Regions from separate parts of the Pantoea sp. AS142 genome, predicted to be linked through region 1. Evidence: predicted binding sites of a transcription regulator. Region 1 holds the regulator's gene; each other region holds the start of a gene.
What was found. The regulator PhoB, encoded in region 1, activates phosphate uptake and scavenging genes when phosphate is short. The targets are predictions, from matches to a motif close to CTGTCATAAAACTGNCNNAT.

Region 1 (5,661 bases):
CCGCTTCACTCTGCTGATGCGCTTTTGCAAGCGTAGTCAGCCGCTGCTGGCGCTGGCCCAGCAGCTGGTGCAGCGGCTGCCACTGGGTTGAAAGCAGCAGCAGTTGCTGACGGGCCGGACGGCTGCTCTGCAACTGGCTCAATGCCTGACGCAGTGCGGCAGGCGGATGCTGCTCCTGTAACGAAGTTAGTGCTTGCTCCGCCTGCGACAGCGCCTGGCGGGCCTGTTGCTCCGCCTGCTGGCGCGGCAGCGCCTGTTGTGCCTGCTGTTGCTGTTTCGCCTGCTGCATGGCGATCTGCTGCTGCTGCTGCTCACGCTGTTGCGCCAGTCCGGCCAGCGTTGCTTCACGCTGCGCCAACAGGGCAAAGTTCTCCTGCCACACCGGCAGCGAGGCGCCCCATTGCGCCAGATCGGCAAGCTGCTGGCGTAACTGATGCTGTTCTGCAATCGCCTGCTGCCACGAAGTCACCTGGCGCCTGTGCTCCGCAAGGCGGGATTGCGTCTGGTCGGCATGTTGCTGCTGTCGGGCATTTTCCTGCTGCTGCTCCGCAACATGCTGCTGCAGTGTAGCCATCCGCTGATCCAGCGGCAGCACCTGTTCCGTCAGCAGGCTCTCCTGCTGCTGCTGTTCCTGCAATGCCTGCTGGCGGGCAGTGTGTGTGGCCGCGTAGTGCTGCTGATGCTGCTGCTGGTGGGTCTGCGCCTGCCGCTCCGCCGCCGTAAGCTGCTGACAGCGGATTTGTACCTGTTGCTGCTCAGTGCGTAAGGCGTCACGCTGCTGCAGTTTTACCCGCAGCTTTTCCGCCGGTTCGCTGCGTGCCAGCCGCTGACGATCCGCCTCTGCCGCCTGGGATGCCGCCTCGGCCTGCTGTAACGCCGTTTCAGCCTGTGCAATATCCTGCTGTAATTGTTGTGCCTGCTGTTGCCACTGCTGCTGTTGCTGCGCCTGCTGATAATGCGTGCTGAGCCGCTGTTCAGCATCGGTCAGATCGGTGAGCTGCTGTTGCAATGCGGCACGCGCGTCGCCATCCAGCAGCGCCATCGCACCCGCCTGACTGCGTAGCAGATCCAGCTGGGTTTTCGCCTCTTTGTGGCGCTCGTAGATGGCGGCGGAAATCAGACCGTAAATTTCGGTGCCGGTCAGCTCTTCAAGGAGTTCGGCGCGCTCACTGGCTTTGGCATTGAGAAAAGCGGCGAACTGACCCTGAGACAGCATCATTGAGCGGGTAAAGCGTTCGAAATCAAGGCCGGAGAGGGTTTCGATCAGCTTCAGCTTGTCACCGACTTTATCGGCAACAATGGTGTTGTCGGCGCAGCGCGCCAGCTCAACGCGCGGTGCCTGCAGCTTGCCGTCGGCGGTACCGCGCGCGCGGTTCTGGCTCCAGAAGGCGCGCCAGGCTTCTCCTTTGATCTCAAACTCCACCTCAGCCAGGCATTCCGCGCAGTCGCGGGTCATTAGCGCATTCTGGCTCTGGGAAATTGCGCCCAGCCGCGGCGTCTGGTGATAGAGCGCCAGGCAAATGGCGTCCAGCAGGGTAGTTTTACCGGCGCCGGTGGCACCGGTAATGGCGAACAGGCCGTTGCTGGCAAAGGGTTCGGCGCGGAAGTCGATAAACCATTCACCGCGCAGGGCATTGAGATTTTTAAACCGTAGCGTGAGGATCTTCATTGGGTCTCATCCATGGCGGCCAGTGTCTGGAGGAACAGGGTTGTCATCTCATCGATTTGCGCCGGTTGCAGCGCCTCATCCAGCGCCAGCCGACGGGCAAAGACCTCTTCCACCTTCAATTCACTCAGGGTTTCATTGTCGAGCCGCGTCAGGCTCTGCTGCCGCTGTTCGCGACTGCGGCGTAACAGCAGCACTTCGACCGGCAGGGTGGCAGTCAGGCTCTCCACCTGACGTTGCAGATCGCTGAGATACTCCTGCGTGGTAACTTCAATGTCGAGCCAGGTCGGTTTATCCTGCTCTGCCGTGCTGAAGGCGTTTAACTGTTCAGCAATCTGCGCCAGCGATCCTTTCAGCACCTGCATGGGCTGCGCCTGCGGCACCACCAGTGGTGTGACCGATTGCAGGCCGCTGGCCACGAGTTCCAGCAGGAAGACACTTTTTTCGCTGCCCAGCTCATCAAAACTCAGCGGAATGGGTGAGCCGCTGTAGCGAATATGCTCGCTGCCTGCGACGCGCTGGGCGCGATGAATATGGCCCAGCGCAATGTAGTCAGCAGCCGGAAAGGCGCTGGCGGGAAAGGCGTCCAGCGTGCCGATATAGATGTCGCGCACCGAATCGCTCTGGCTGACGCCGACGGTGGTGAGGTGACCGGTAGCGATAATCGGCAGTGCATGGCCCAGTGCCTGGGCCGCGGCGAAACGCTGCTGATAGTGGTGGGCGATTGCTTCCAGCAGCGAGGTCTGTTTGTCGCGTCCCGACTGACCCGCCCGGCTGCGCAGGATGTCGCGCGGCCGCAGATAGGGAATGGCACACAGCAGCGCGCCCGGTTCGCCCTGACGGGTATTGAGCAGCAGCACATCGCTGTTTTCCTGCGGCGTGGCGATGACCCGGGTATTGAGACAGGCCAGCAACTCGCGCGACTCATTGAGCGTTGCTACCGAATCGTGGTTGCCTGCCAGCACAATCAGCTGACAGCCCGTGGGCTGTAGTGCCACCACAAAGCGGTTAAACATTTCTCGGGCATAGCTGGGCGGCGTGCCGGTATCAAACAGATCGCCTGCGATGATCAATGCATCCACCTGGTGCTGTTCAATCTGGATCAACAGCCAGTCGAGAAACGCCTGATGTTCCGCCGCCCGACTTTTGTTGTAAAAGAACTGCCCCAGATGCCAGTCCGCAGTATGAATGATGCGCATGATGAGTCCCTGCTGTTGTGATTTGCCCGGCGATTATACTGGCTCTGGGGCCAAAGCAAAAAATTGTCGCTACGCTGTCATAAATGATTACCCGCGTGGTTACAGGCAGGTTATGTTTTTCATAAAAGTGTCACAAATCTGACGCATAATGGCGCCGCGAATCTCAGTGACAGCCGTCATAATCAGCAGGAGTAATAATGGCTAAGCGCATTTTGGTTGTGGAGGATGAAGCCCCCATCCGTGAAATGTTGTGTTTTGTTCTGGAGCAGAACGACTATCAGCCAATCGAGGCGGAAGATTATGACAGCGCCGTTGGCAAGCTGATTGAACCCTGGCCCGATCTGATTTTACTGGACTGGATGTTACCCGGAGGCAGCGGTATTCAGTTTATTAAGCATCTGAAACGCGAGGCGATGACACGCGATATCCCGGTGATGATGCTTACTGCGCGCGGCGAAGAGGAAGATCGGGTTCGCGGCCTGGAAGTGGGTGCCGATGATTACATTACCAAGCCTTTCTCACCCAAAGAGCTAATGGCGCGGATTAAAGCGGTAATGCGCCGTATTTCGCCGATGGCGGTAGAAGAGGTGATTGAGATGCAGGGGCTGAGTCTGGATCCCTCCTCACATCGCGTGATGTCCGAAACCACGCCGCTGGATATGGGCCCCACCGAATATAAGCTGCTGCACTTCTTTATGACTCACCCGGAACGCGTTTACAGTCGCGAACAGCTGTTGAACCACGTTTGGGGTACCAATGTGTATGTGGAAGATCGCACTGTCGATGTTCACATTCGCCGTTTACGTAAAGCGCTGGAACTCTCCGGCCACGATCGCATGGTACAAACCGTCCGTGGAACAGGGTATCGTTTCTCTGCCCGCTACTAAACGGAGCCTTTACCGTGCTGGAACGCCTCTCCTGGAAGAGATTACTGACAGAACTGCTGCTGGCCTGTCTGCCTGCAGTGCTGCTGGGCCTGCTGTTCGGCGGTCTGCCCTGGTGGCTGCTGTTGATCGTGCTGGCGGTGCTGTTGTGGCATTTCCACAATCTGATGCGGCTGTCGCACTGGCTATGGCTCGACCGCACCATGACGCCCCCTGCCGGACGTGCCAGTTGGGAACCGCTCTTTTATGGTCTTTACCAGATGCAGTTGCGCAATCGGCGGCGGCGGCGAGAGTTGGGCAATCTGATTAAACGTTTCCGCAGCGGTGCCGAGTCGCTGCCGGATGCGGTGATCCTGACCACGGAAGAGGGCACCATTTTCTGGTGTAACGGCCTGGCGCAGCAGCATCTTGGCCTGCGCTGGCCGGAAGATAATGGCCAGAATATCCTCAACCTACTGCGTTACCCGGAATTCTCCCGCTATCTGCGCCAGCGCGATTTTGACAAGCCGCTGACGCTGGTACTGAACAACAATCTCCACATGGAGTTCCGCGTCATGCCCTATAGCGAAGGTCAGTGGCTGCTGGTAGCGCGTGATGTGACGCAGATGCATCAGCTGGAAGGGGCGCGCCGCAACTTCTTTGCCAACGTCAGTCATGAATTACGCACACCGCTCACGGTGCTGCAGGGCTATCTGGAGATGATGAACGACTCCGTGATGAGTGAGCCTTCGCGCAGCAAAGCGCTGCACACGATGTCGGAACAGACGCGCCGCATGGACAGCCTGGTCGAACAGTTGCTGACGCTGTCGCGCATCGAAGCCGCGCCAGCGATCGATCTGAAAGAGAAGGTCGATGTGCCCGTAATGCTGAAACTGCTGCAGCATGAGGCCGCGACGCTGAGTGGCGGTCGCCACGATATCCATTTCCATACCGACCCTCATCTGAAAGTGTTCGGCAACGATGAGCAGCTGCGCAGCGCCATTTCCAATCTGGTTTACAATGCGGTGAATCACACCCCAGATGGCACGCGGATTGATATCAGCTGGCTGCGCGGCAAGCAGGGCGCCATCTTCCGGGTGTGTGATAACGGGCCGGGGATTGCGTCAGAACATATCCCGCGTCTGACCGAGCGTTTCTACCGGGTCGATAAAGCGCGTTCGCGTGCCACCGGCGGCAGTGGGCTGGGTCTGGCAATTGTAAAACATGCCCTGAGCCACCATAACACGCGGCTGGCGATCACCAGCGTGCCGCACAAAGAGACCTGTTTTACCTTTACGCTGCCCGCGAGGTTGATTGTCAGCAGCGTGATGCAGGAGAATGCGGTCAATTAATCGCTGCCGGATCTCCCTGATGCGCCTCCTTCTTTTGTTGATCGTCACTCTGCTGCCGGGCCTGGCAGTGGCTCAGCCCGGCACGCTCTCCGGCAATCTCAGCAGCGTTGGATCCGATACGCTGGGCTATCTGATGACCCTGTGGAGCGAAGATTTCAGTCGCCAGGCGCCGGGCGTCAATGTGCAGGTTCAGGCCTCCGGTTCATCGACCGCGCCGACCGCGCTGGCGGCGGGCGCAGCACAGTTTGGGCCAATGAGCCGTCCGATGCAGGCAGATGAGCGGCAGGCCTTTGAGGCGCGCTATGGTTATCCACCACTGGCGGTGCCGGTGGCGATGGATGCGCTGGTGGTGGTGGTGAATCAGCGCAATCCGCTGCAGCAGATTGAACCGCGTCAGCTCGACGCCATCTTCTCGGTTACCCGTCTGTGTGGCGCACACAGCGTGCCGCTGCGCTGGGGTGATCTTGGTTTAGCGGGCGCGGAATGGAGCCAACGGCCGATCCAGCGTTATGGCCGTAATTCCGCCTCCGGCACCTGGGGTTTCTTCAAGCAGCAGGTGCTGTGCAAAGGCGATTTTCGTC
Region 2 (5,661 bases), on a different contig from region 1:
GCGGATTTTCAGGCCATAGGCCATGTTCTCCTCCACTGACATGTGGGGATAGAGCGCGTAGTTCTGGAACACCATCGCAATGCCGCGATCTTTCGGCTCTTCCTGAGTAACGCGCCGGTCGTCGATATAGATATCGCCGGAGCTGACGCGCTCTAGTCCGGCCACCATACGCAGCAGGGTCGATTTACCGCAGCCGGATGGCCCGACCATCACCATAAATTCGCCTTCATTGATGGTGACGTTCAGTGGCTGGATGATCTGATTTTTGCCATCGTAGGATTTGGTTACTGCCTGAAGGGTTACGCCTGCCATCTTATTTCTCACTCTCAACCAGGCCGCGCACAAAAGCACGCTGCATGACTAATACCACCACCAGCGGTGGGATAAGGGTTAGTAACATTGCTGCCATCACTTCATTCCACTGGGTTGGCGATCCGCTGGAGGAGATCATGCTTTTGATCCCCGCCACTGCTGTGCCCAGGCTGCCGTCATTGATGATCAGCAGCGGCCAGAGATACTGGTTCCAGCCGTAGATAAAGGTGATGACAAACAGCGCTGCCAGATTGGTTTTGGACAGCGGCAGAACAATGTCGATAAAAAAGCGCATCGCGCTGGCACCGTCGATGCGCGCAGCTTCCACCAGCTCATCGGGCAGTGACATAAAGAACTGGCGGAACAGAAAGGTGGCGGTCGCCGAGGCCATCAGCGGCAGGGTTAATCCGCTGTAGCTGTCGAGCAGGTTGAGATCGGCAATCACCTGTACCGTAGGGAAGATTCGTACCTCAACCGGCAGCATCAGGGTGATGAAGATCAGCCAGAAAAAGAGCGTACGCAGCGGAAAGCGAAACCAGACCAGCGCAAACGCCGACAGCATCGACACGGTGATTTTGCCGAAGGTGATGCCCAGCGCCATGATCATGCTGTTGACCAGCATCAGGCCAAACGCCGGTCCGTTGCCGTTGACGCCGTGGCTCCAGATGCGCGAGATGTTCTCCCCCAGGTGCGTGCCGGGCACCAGCGTCATCGGCACCTGATAGACCGCCTCGTTATCCAGCGTCGCCGCCACAAAGGCCACATAGAGCGGAAACAGGATGGTGAGCACCCCCAGCACCAGTACGATGTGGCTGAAGAGATCCAGCCCGCGTCGATTCTCAATCATTGGTATTGCACCTTACGTTCAACAAAGCGGAACTGGAGTACCGTTAGCCCGATGACCAGCAGCATTAGCACCACCGACTGCGCCGCGGACGAGGAGAGATCAAGACCGGTAAAGCCCTCACGGTAAATTTTGTAGATTAGCGTGGTGGTTGCCTGTACCGGTCCGCCGCCGGTTGCCGCATCGATCACCGGGAAGGTATCGAAGAAGGCATAGATCAGGTTGACCACCAGCAGGAAGAAGCTGACCGGCGTGATCAGTGGTAAAGAGAGGTTAAAAAAGCGACGCACTGGCCCGGCACCATCAATGGCGGCGGCTTCCACCAGCGATTTGGGGATAGATTGCAATGCGGCAAAGAAGAACAGGAAGTTGTAGCTCATCTGCTGCCAGATCGACGCCAGCACCACCAGGAACATCGCCTGACCGCTGTTTTGCGCATAGTTCCAGTTGTAGCCGATATGGTTCAGCAGGTAGCTGAACAGGCCCAGACCTGGATTAAACAGGAACATCCACAGCACTGCGGCCACGACAGGGGCAACGGCGTAGGGCAGCAGCAGCAGCGTCTGATAGAAGCGACGCAGTCGCACCACATAATCCACCAGCGCCGCCAGCAGCAGCGAAAACACCATGCCGAACACCGTGACCATGCCGCTGAATTTCAGGGTGGTCCAGAAGGTGTCCAGATAGTAAGCATCGGCAAACAGCCGTCTGAAATTTTCCAGCCCGACAAAGCGGCTGGAGAGGCCAAAGGGATCGAGGCTTTGTAGCGAGTACCACAGCGCTTCACCGGCAGGCCAGAGAAAGAAGATGGCGGTAATCAGCAGTTGCGGCAGCACCAGAAGATAGGGCAACAGGCTGGTGGAAAAGACCGGACGGGATGAAGACATGGCGTATTCAAACTCAGTAAAAGAGAGGGCCAGCAGGGCTGGCCCAGGGGAAAGATTACTTCACCTGCTGCTGGAGCGACGCAGCAGATCATTGCCGCGTTTTACCGCATTATCCATCGCGCTTTGCGGCGATTGTTTGCCGGTCCAGACGCTTTCCAGCTCCTCGTCGATCACAGTTCGGATCTGCGGCATATTGCCCAGACGCATGCCTTTGGTAAACGGCAACGGCGGCTTGTTCATCATCTGGCGGGTCGCGATATCCGCACCCGGATTTTTGTCGTAGAAGCCCTGCTGCCTGGTCAGCTCGTAGGCGGCAGTGGTAATCGGCAGGTAGCCGGTTTTCTGGTGCCACTCCGCGGCAATTTCTGGTTTAGCGAGGAACTGCATAAACTCAGCCACGCCTTTGTAGGTTGTCGCATCTTTGCCTTTCATCACCCACAGGCTGGCGCCGCCGATCAGGGCGTTCTGCGGCGCATTCGGCACGGTGTCGTCATACGGCATCATGCCGACGCCAAAATTGAATTTGGCGTAATGACGGATATCCGCCAGCGAACCGGATGAGGCGGTAGTGATGCCGCAGTCGCCGTTGTAGAACTTGGCGGTGGACTCATCTTTGCGGCCAAAGTAGGTGAAGTCCCCTTTTTTGTTCATCGCTTCCAGCAGTTCAATATGACGAATCTGAACGGGCTTGTTGAACTCCAGCACCGCATCACTGCCATCGAACCCATTGTTTTCAGTCGCTACCGGCAGCGCATGCCAGGCGCTGAAGTTTTCAATCTGGATCCAGCCCTGCCAGCCGCTGGCGTAGCCACAGCTCATGCCCGATTTGCGTAGTGCGGCGGCATCCGCCGCCAGCGCCTGCCAGGTTTTGGGTGGCTGGTCCGGGTTAAGGCCCGCTTTTTTAAAGGCATCTTTGTTGTAGTAGAGCACCGGCGTTGAGCTGTTGAACGGCTGAGAGATCAGCCGACCTTTGCTGTCGCTGTAGTAGCCCGCCACCGTTGGCACGAACTGCTTTTCATCAAACGCGATTCCGGCGTCTTTGAAGACCTGATGCACCGGCACAATCGCCTGCGACGCCATCATCGTCGCCGTACCGACTTCATAGACCTGCAGTACCGCAGGGGCTTTGCCGCTGCGCACGGCTGCAATCCCTGCAGCCAGACTCTGCTCGTAGTTACCTTTGTAGGTCGGAACAATGTTGTAATCGGGATGCGTCTGGTTAAAACGCTGTGCCAGCGAATCCACTTCTTTGCCTAACTCACCTTCCATGGAGTGCCAGAAAGGGATCTCAGTGGCGGCCATGGCATGGCTGCTGAGCGTCAGACCGAGCAGCGCGCTCATCAGGCTACGACGAAAGGTAACGACGGACATAGAATTTTCCTGTGCAGGTAAATACGCGTGAAATCACGGATTTCTGTTTCGCGAAGTAACATGACACGGGGAAATGACGAATTAATAACAGGAAGATGACAGCCTGGTGACAGGCGGAAGAGAGGAAAGGCGGAGCAGCTAACTACTTTGTTGACAAAATCTGGCCAGGTTGCTGTAAGACTGAGCATGCACAGGAAACACGGTCAGATCGGAAAGACGCAAAATCCGTCATCCATGACATGCTCGGCCCGCGCCGTCCCTGGCGCGGGACGCTTTCCTCTTCTGACCGTGTTTCCTGCGCGTTGAGTTTATTTGTTGCGGCCAGATTCACACTGATTTGAGTTTGTCAGCAGTCTGAGCGGCTATACATCATTGCTACGTCGAATTTATTACCATTAGCTGCAACGGCCTCTGGCAATAGCAGCGCTTGTCCGTGCTTTTGCGCAAATTTAAAGGCCGCCGGCACCACCACCCACACCGACACTCAAGGCCGTCGGCGTCGCAGGCAGTTCGGCACCGGCCAGCGCACAGCATCCGGAGCGTACTGAAGTACGTGAGGAATGCGAGCACTGCCCGGTGTCGAAATGGCAAGTAAGCCAGGCCTCTAGACGTTAAGCGCCGAGGTAAGCGCTGCGGACGGCTTCGTTGGAGAGAAGAGCTGCACCGGTATCTTCGAGCACCACATGCCCGTTCTCCAGCACATAGCCCCGATCCGCCAGCTTAAGCGCCTGATTCGCATTCTGCTCCACCAGGAAAATCGTCATCCCTTCGCTGCGCAACTGCTCAATGGTGTCGAAGATCTGCTGAATAATGATCGGTGCCAGTCCCAGCGACGGCTCATCCAGCAGCAGCAGGCGCGGCTGGCTCATCAGCGCGCGGCCAATCGCCAGCATCTGCTGCTCTCCACCCGACATCGTCCCGGCGCGCTGAATTTTACGTTCCTCCAGCCGAGGGAACAGTTCATAAACGCGCCTGAGCCGCGTCAGATAGTCCGGACGGCTGGCAAAAAAACCGCCCATCGCCAGATTCTCTTCCACCGTCATACGCGAAAAGACCCTACGTCCCTCCGGCACGATGGCAATTGCTTCTCGCATAATGCGCGCGGTTTGCCAGTCTGTAATGGTTTTGCCATCAAAGGTAATGGTGCCCTGCGTCGCGCGCGGTTCGCCACAAAGCGTGCCGAGCAGCGTGGTTTTTCCGGCGCCGTTGGCCCCAATCAGGGTGACGATTTCACCCTGATTGATATAGAGGCTGACATTGTGCAGCGCCTGAATTTTGCCGTAATGGGCGCTGACGTTCTCAATGGTTAACATCGCATTTGCCATCTCAGGCCTCTCCTAAATAGGCACGAATGACATCCGGGTTATTACGAATCTCTTCCGGCGTTCCGTTAGCCAGTGGCGTTCCCTGATTGACCACGTAAATACGGTCAGAAATCCCCATCACCAGCTTCATATCATGTTCAATCAACAGCACCGACACCTTGTGTTCACCACGCAGTTCCGCAATCAGCGCGTCCAGCTCGTGGGTCTCTTTGGGGTTGAGGCCCGCCGCCGGTTCATCCAGCATCAGGATCTCCGGGCGCGTCACCATGCAGCGCGCAATCTCCAGCCGACGCTGCTGACCATAGGCCAGATTGCCTGCCTGACGGTTAGCCAGGTCCAGTAAACCGATTCGCTCCAGCCAGGTCGCCGCACGATCCAGGGCTTCGCTCTCACTGCGGCGAAAGGCTGGCGTTTTCAACAGGCCGGAAAAAACGCCACTTTTCAGATGTTGATGCTGCGCCACCAGCAGGTTCTCAATCACCGTCATCTCACGGAACAGACGCACGTGCTGGAAAGTCCGCACAATACCCATCCGTGCAATCTTCTGGCCCGGCAACCCTTCCAGATGCTGCTCACGCAATTTGATTGTGCCGCCGGTTGGCTTGTAAAAGCCGGTCAGACAGTTGAACACAGTCGTTTTACCGGCACCGTTTGGCCCAATCAGCGAAACGATCTCCTGCGGACGCAACTCCAGCGCCACATTGTTCACGGCTAACAGGCCGCCGAAGCGCATCATCAGGCCTTCAACGGCTAATAAAGGCTGAATCATGCCTGCTCTCCTTGTTTCCCGGTTCTGAGCTTCAGATGCGGCCGCTTCATCGGTAATAATCCCTGCGGACGCCAGATCATCATCAGCACCATCAGGCCACCCAGCACCAGCATGCTGTACTCATTGAGATCGCGCATCAGCTCACGTGATACC
Region 3 (5,661 bases), on a different contig from region 1:
GCTGGTTAATCATCTTTAAGAATGACTAAGCGTTTTTTGGTAAGCACGACGTTATGCGGCGACTTCAGATAATAATTTTCTGCGGTACCGCCCAATTAAGTGTTATTCGGAATGTTTATCGGAAACAAGCGTATCTATCCCGCCGTGACAATGAGCGGCTGATAAGGCAGTGATGTGACTTTTTTGTGATTAAGTAAAACGAGTTTCAGGGATAAGGGACTGTCTGAGTAGAGGGTTTTATGGGAGGGCATGTTTATGGCTGGGCTTAAATTCTTGGCAGAATGTTCTTCTCTTATATTTTCCTGACATTAAGATAATGTCTTTGTTTTTATTAATAGTTTGGCAATAGCAGCCAGTCGATCTGTCGAATGTCAGACTGTCTGAAATGAAAAAAGCCGGCTCACACCGGCTTTAATAACAGCGGCTACTCGTCGTCTGTATCGCGCAGCGGCACAATCAGCATGTCGATATGAACGGTGTTGATCAGCTGACGGGCTGAGGACATCAGCTTGCTCCAGAAATCCTGATGATGACCACACACCACCAGGTCAACGTCATACTTCTTAATCGCATCAACCAGGACCTGTCCAAGGTCGCCACTGCCGCTCAGCGTTTCACTGATCGGGTAGCCCGCCGCATCTGACAACTCTTTCAGTGCTGAATGGGTCTCTTCTGAGATACGCTTTTGCATATCCCCTAAGTTGACATCAATCAGGCCGGTGTAGAGGTCAGAGTAATTCACATCGACGTGAATAAGGGAAATTCTGGCATCGTACGGGCGAGCCAGCGATACGGCCTTATCCACCAGCAACTGGCTTTCGGGAGAAAGGTCTACTGCAATCAGGATATGTTTATAAGCCATGATAAAACTCCTTTCACGAGATTAAGGATGGCATCCGGTGTTCCTGCCGCGTCACAGCTTAGCAAAATCCTTTGCGTGAGCGGGCGATGAGCGCCACCAAAAGTGTCTACCTGCGTTGCAGGTGATGATGTTGTTATGTTCTGAGTATAGCCTTCTCTCACTGCAAATGCTGCCGTTGCCGCCTGGCTTATGAATAAGATCAAGGCTGTGTCAGATTTACTCGCACTGAACGAAAATCATCGTTGGAAAAAATGTAAAGATTTCTCCTACACTGAAAAAAGGCGGTCTGGTTCGCAGCCGTTCAGGGGGCCGAAAAACTTTCGCAGTCCGGTGATTCAGTGGCTGGTTGTTTCTGCAGGCGGACTCAGTGTCTGACGCTGGGTTTGTTGCTGCGATTCCAGCCGGGAGGGGGAGAATATGATCAACACTATTGCGCTTTTTTGGGCTCTTTGTGTGGTGTGTATCGTGAATATGGCGCGCTATTTTTCATCTCTGCGTGCGCTGCTGGCGGTATTACGGGGTTGTGATCCGCTGCTGTATCAGTATGTCGATGGGGCGGGATTTTTCACTTCTCACGGTCAGCCGAGCAAGCAGATGCGACTGGTCACTTATATCTGGGCAAAGCGCTATCTTGATCATCATGATGATGAGTTTATCCGGCGCTGCGAGCGGGTACGGGGGCAGTTTATGCTGACCAGTGCGCTGTGCGGGCTGGTGGTCACGAGTCTGGTGGCGTTGGCGATCTGGCATTAAAAAAGGGCGACGTGCGTCGCCCTTTTTTCGCTGGCATCACACCAGTTTTAAGGCAATCCAGTAGAGCGAACCTGACAGCACAATACAGACCGGCAGGGTGAATATCCACGCCATGGCGATGTTCTTGATGGTCCGGCTCTGTAACCCGCCACCATCGACCAGCATGGTACCGGCTACCGAGGAAGAGAGGATATGCGTGGTGGAGACAGGCATGCCGGTATAGCTGGCGACGCCAATCGACAGCGCGGCTGTCACCTGTGCTGACATTCCCTGTGCATAAGTCATGCCTTTTTTACCAATCTTCTCACCAATGGTGGTGGCAACACGACGCCAGCCAATCATGGTGCCAATGCCCAGCGCCAGCGCCACGGCAACAATAATCCAGATAGGCGCATACTCGATGGTGCCAAGCAGGTCGCTTTTCAGCTTATTGAGGAAACGTTTGTCATCGGGCGAAGTTTCCTGCAGACGGACCGCTTTATCGGCGGTATCCGAGATACACAGCAGCAGACGACGCATCTGACCGCGCTGATCAACTGTCAGCTGATCATAGCTCTGCAGGTTATTCAGCAACACCTGAGCACGGTGTACCGCCTGCAAAGCGCGCGTGCTGTCACAGTGGAACTCCTGCGGGCTGGTTGCTGGCACTTCTTCCGGTGTGGGTAGCTTTGGCGGTGCCATCTGGATGATGTGCGTTAGCGACGCGTTATGTTGCTGGTAATACTGCTCCAGATGATTGACCGCATCACGGGTTCGCGTGATGTCGTAACCGGAGGCATTGATATTCACCACGAAACCGGCTGGCGCTACGCCAATCAGTACCAGCATGATCAGGCCAATCCCTTTCTGACCGTCGTTCGCACCGTGCGAGTAACTTACACCAATTGCCGAAACAATCAGGGCGATACGGGTCCAGAACGGCGGCTTTTTCTTGCCGTCGATCTTCTCACGGTCAGCCGGCGTCATATGAATACGCGCACGCTTTTTGGTGCTGCTCCAGTAGCGACGCAGAATAAAGATTAAGCCGCCCGCCATTACCAGGCCGACAATCGGCGACAGGATTAGAGAGAGGAATATATTCAGCACTTTCGGGATATTAAGTGCATCCACTACTGAGGTTCCGCTCATCAGGGCATTGGTCAGACCAATACCAATAATGGCGCCGATCAGCGTATGGGAGCTGGAGGCTGGCAGACCGAGATACCAGGTGCCGAGGTTCCAGATAATCGCCGCCAGCAGCATAGAAAACACCATGGCGAGACCGTGAGCCGATCCAACATTTAACAACAGATCGGTGGGAAGCATATGAACAATAGCGTAAGCGACACTCAATCCACCGAGCAGCACGCCAAGGAAGTTGAATACACCCGCCATGACCACAGCAAGCTGGGCACGCATGGCACGCGTATAGATGACCGTCGCAACTGCGTTGGCCGTGTCGTGGAAACCGTTGATCGCTTCGTAAAACAATACAAACAGCAGGGCAAGAATCAATAACAGACTCGTACTGAGGTCTAGACCAGCAAACAGATGTAGCATAAACGTTACGCCATTTTGGGAGGACATGAACGCGGCGCATTATCCGCGACAACGTGCTGTATGGGAAAGGAAAATATAGCGTTAATTTACTCTTTAGTTGTAAGGCTTAAGGGTAAGTTAACGAAAAAGGGTTAGATATTAGACAGATACAATATGACACATTTACGGCAATTTTTTGATGCTGGCGTCTCAGTGAGCAGATCACTACAATTTGCGCCTTTCCAGTTAAGAGAGTGAACCGCAGTGGAACAGTTTGACGTTATCATCATTGGTGCCGGTGCCGCAGGGCTGTTCTGTGCCGCCCAGGCCGGACAGCGGGGACGTCGCGTGTTACTGCTGGATAACGGCAAAAAGCCGGGACGTAAAATTCTGATGTCTGGCGGCGGTCGCTGCAATTTCACCAATCTCTATACCGAACCGACGGCATATCTGTCGCACAATCCTCACTTCTGTAAATCGGCGCTGGCGCGTTATACCCAGTGGGATTTTATCGATCTGGTTAACCGCTACGGTATTGCCTGGCATGAGAAAACCCTGGGCCAGCTCTTCTGCGATGACTCCGCTCAGCAGATTGTCGATCTGCTGCTGGCCGAATGTGACAAGGGTAATGTGACGCTGCGACTGCGCAGTGACGTGCTCAGTGTTACGCGCGATGAAAGCGGCTACACCCTGCAACTCAACGGCAGCACGGTACAGGCGGAGAAGCTGGTTATCGCCAGCGGCGGTCTGTCGATGCCAGGTCTGGGTGCCTCGCCGTTTGGCTATAAAATTGCGGAGCAGTTCGGGCTGAGCGTCTTTCCGACGCGGGCGGCGCTGGTACCCTTTACCCTGCATAAGCCGCTGCTGGAGCAGTTGCAGACGCTGTCAGGTGTCGCGCTGGAGACCACCATCGACGCGCAGGATGGCACCCGCTTCAAAGAGGCGATGCTGTTCACCCATCGCGGCCTCTCCGGCCCGGCGGTGTTGCAAATCTCCAGCTACTGGCTGCCCGGTGAGTTCGTCACCATTGACCTGTCGCCTGCTACCCCACTAGAGGCGTTTCTCACGGCCCAACGCGAAGCACACCTGAATCTGAGCCTGAAAAACAGCCTGGCAAAAATCCTGCCGAAACGTCTGGTGGAAGTGCTGCAGGCGCTGAAAGTGGTACCGGATATCACCCTGAAGCAGCTCAACAGCAAACAGCAAACTGAACTGGCGCAGACGCTGCATGCCTGGCGCATTCAACCAAATGGTACGGAAGGATATCGTACTGCTGAAGTGACGCTGGGCGGCGTTGATACCACGCAACTCTCCTCGAAAACGATGGAGGTGCGTGCGGTGCCGGGGCTTTACTTTATTGGTGAAGTGGCCGATGTCACTGGCTGGCTGGGCGGATACAACTTCCAGTGGGCCTGGAGTTCCGCCTGGGCCTGCGCCCAGGCGTTGTAATGCGTATTTACCAGCGCTGATGCACATGGGGGGCGATCTTCTCCCGATAGATCTGCTTCAGCGCCGTCATCGTATCAGCGGAGAGCGCCTCGACGTTGCTGGCACGGGCATTGGCTTCAGCCTGTTCGCGGTTTTTCGCGCCAGGAATCACCACGCTGACATCCTCGTTCATCAGGATCCAGCGCAGCGCAAGCATCGCCATGGTGGTGTCGCCCGAGACAAAACGCCGAATCTCCTCAACTGCTTCCAGCGCCACCTCATACGGCACGCCGGAAAACGTCTCTCCCTTATCGAACGCTTCGCCATTACGGTTAAAGGTGCGGTGATCGTCGGCGGCAAACACGCTGTCGGCGCGCATTTTACCGGTCAGCAGGCCTGAAGCCAGCGGTACACGGGCGATGATCGCCACATCACGGCGTTTCGCTTCATGCAGCAGGAGTTCAGCCGGACGCTGGCGGAAAATGTTGTAGATCAGCTGAATCGACGAGACGTTTGGAAATTCCAGTGCCTTCAGACCTTCTTCTACTTTCTCAACGGATACGCCGTAGTGACGGATTTTTCCGGCGGCGACCATCTCATCCATCTCCGCAAACACGTCCGGGTTGTAATAGACCTCGCTGGGCGGGCAATGCAACTGCACCAGATCCAGCGTGTCGGTTTGCAGATTTTCCCGCGAACGATCGATAAAGGCGTTGAGATTTTCAGTGTTGTAACCGTCAGCCACGTGGGGTGAGAGGCGACGCCCCAGCTTAGTTGCCACAAAAGGGCGTTCCCCGCCACGCTGATTCAGGACCTCAGCAATGATTTTTTCGGATCGACCATCGCCATACACATCGGCCGTATCAATAAAGGTGATGCCGGCATCCAGTGCAGCATTCAGCGCGGCTTTGGCATCCTCCAGACTCACTTCCCCCCAGGTTCCGCCAATGGCCCATGCGCCAAAGCCAATTTCGGAGACGCGCTGACCGGTACGGCCCAGTGTTCGTAGTTTCATGCAAACCTTCCTCGATGCGTTTCAGACAGGGTGACAGTAAGCGGCTAACCCTTGAGCTTAGCGCTTCCCGGCTCAGAGGCGATCA

Region 2: a site for PhoB is predicted at 3,508-3,527, ahead of ugpB (sn-glycerol-3-phosphate ABC transporter substrate-binding protein UgpB). Genes of this name have one in related genera too.
Region 3: a site for PhoB is predicted at 3,306-3,325, ahead of pitA (inorganic phosphate transporter PitA). Genes of this name have one in related genera too.

What each region holds. Positions count from the first base shown of each region.
Region 1 is NZ_JBBCMO010000001.1:92,767-98,427, forward strand. Features, by position in the region: gene WFO64_RS00495 (AAA family ATPase) at 1-1,669, opposite strand, end outside; gene sbcD (exonuclease subunit SbcD) at 1,666-2,865, opposite strand; gene phoB (phosphate response regulator transcription factor PhoB) at 3,063-3,752, shown strand; gene phoR (phosphate regulon sensor histidine kinase PhoR) at 3,767-5,080, shown strand; gene WFO64_RS00515 (PstS family phosphate ABC transporter substrate-binding protein) at 5,100-5,661, shown strand, end outside.
Region 2 is NZ_JBBCMO010000006.1:110,383-116,043, reverse strand. Features, by position in the region: gene WFO64_RS12885 (sn-glycerol-3-phosphate import ATP-binding protein UgpC) at 1-312, opposite strand, end outside; gene ugpE (sn-glycerol-3-phosphate ABC transporter permease UgpE) at 314-1,159, opposite strand; gene ugpA (sn-glycerol-3-phosphate ABC transporter permease UgpA) at 1,156-2,043, opposite strand; gene ugpB (sn-glycerol-3-phosphate ABC transporter substrate-binding protein UgpB) at 2,104-3,414, opposite strand; gene livF (high-affinity branched-chain amino acid ABC transporter ATP-binding protein LivF) at 4,026-4,739, opposite strand; gene livG (high-affinity branched-chain amino acid ABC transporter ATP-binding protein LivG) at 4,741-5,508, opposite strand; gene WFO64_RS12855 (high-affinity branched-chain amino acid ABC transporter permease LivM) at 5,505-5,661, opposite strand, start outside.
Region 3 is NZ_JBBCMO010000006.1:61,877-67,537, forward strand. Features, by position in the region: gene rsmJ (16S rRNA (guanine(1516)-N(2))-methyltransferase RsmJ) at 1-19, shown strand, start outside; gene uspA (universal stress protein UspA) at 425-862, opposite strand; gene uspB (universal stress protein UspB) at 1,280-1,615, shown strand; gene pitA (inorganic phosphate transporter PitA) at 1,652-3,154, opposite strand; gene WFO64_RS12655 (NAD(P)/FAD-dependent oxidoreductase) at 3,398-4,582, shown strand; gene WFO64_RS12660 (aldo/keto reductase) at 4,590-5,576, opposite strand.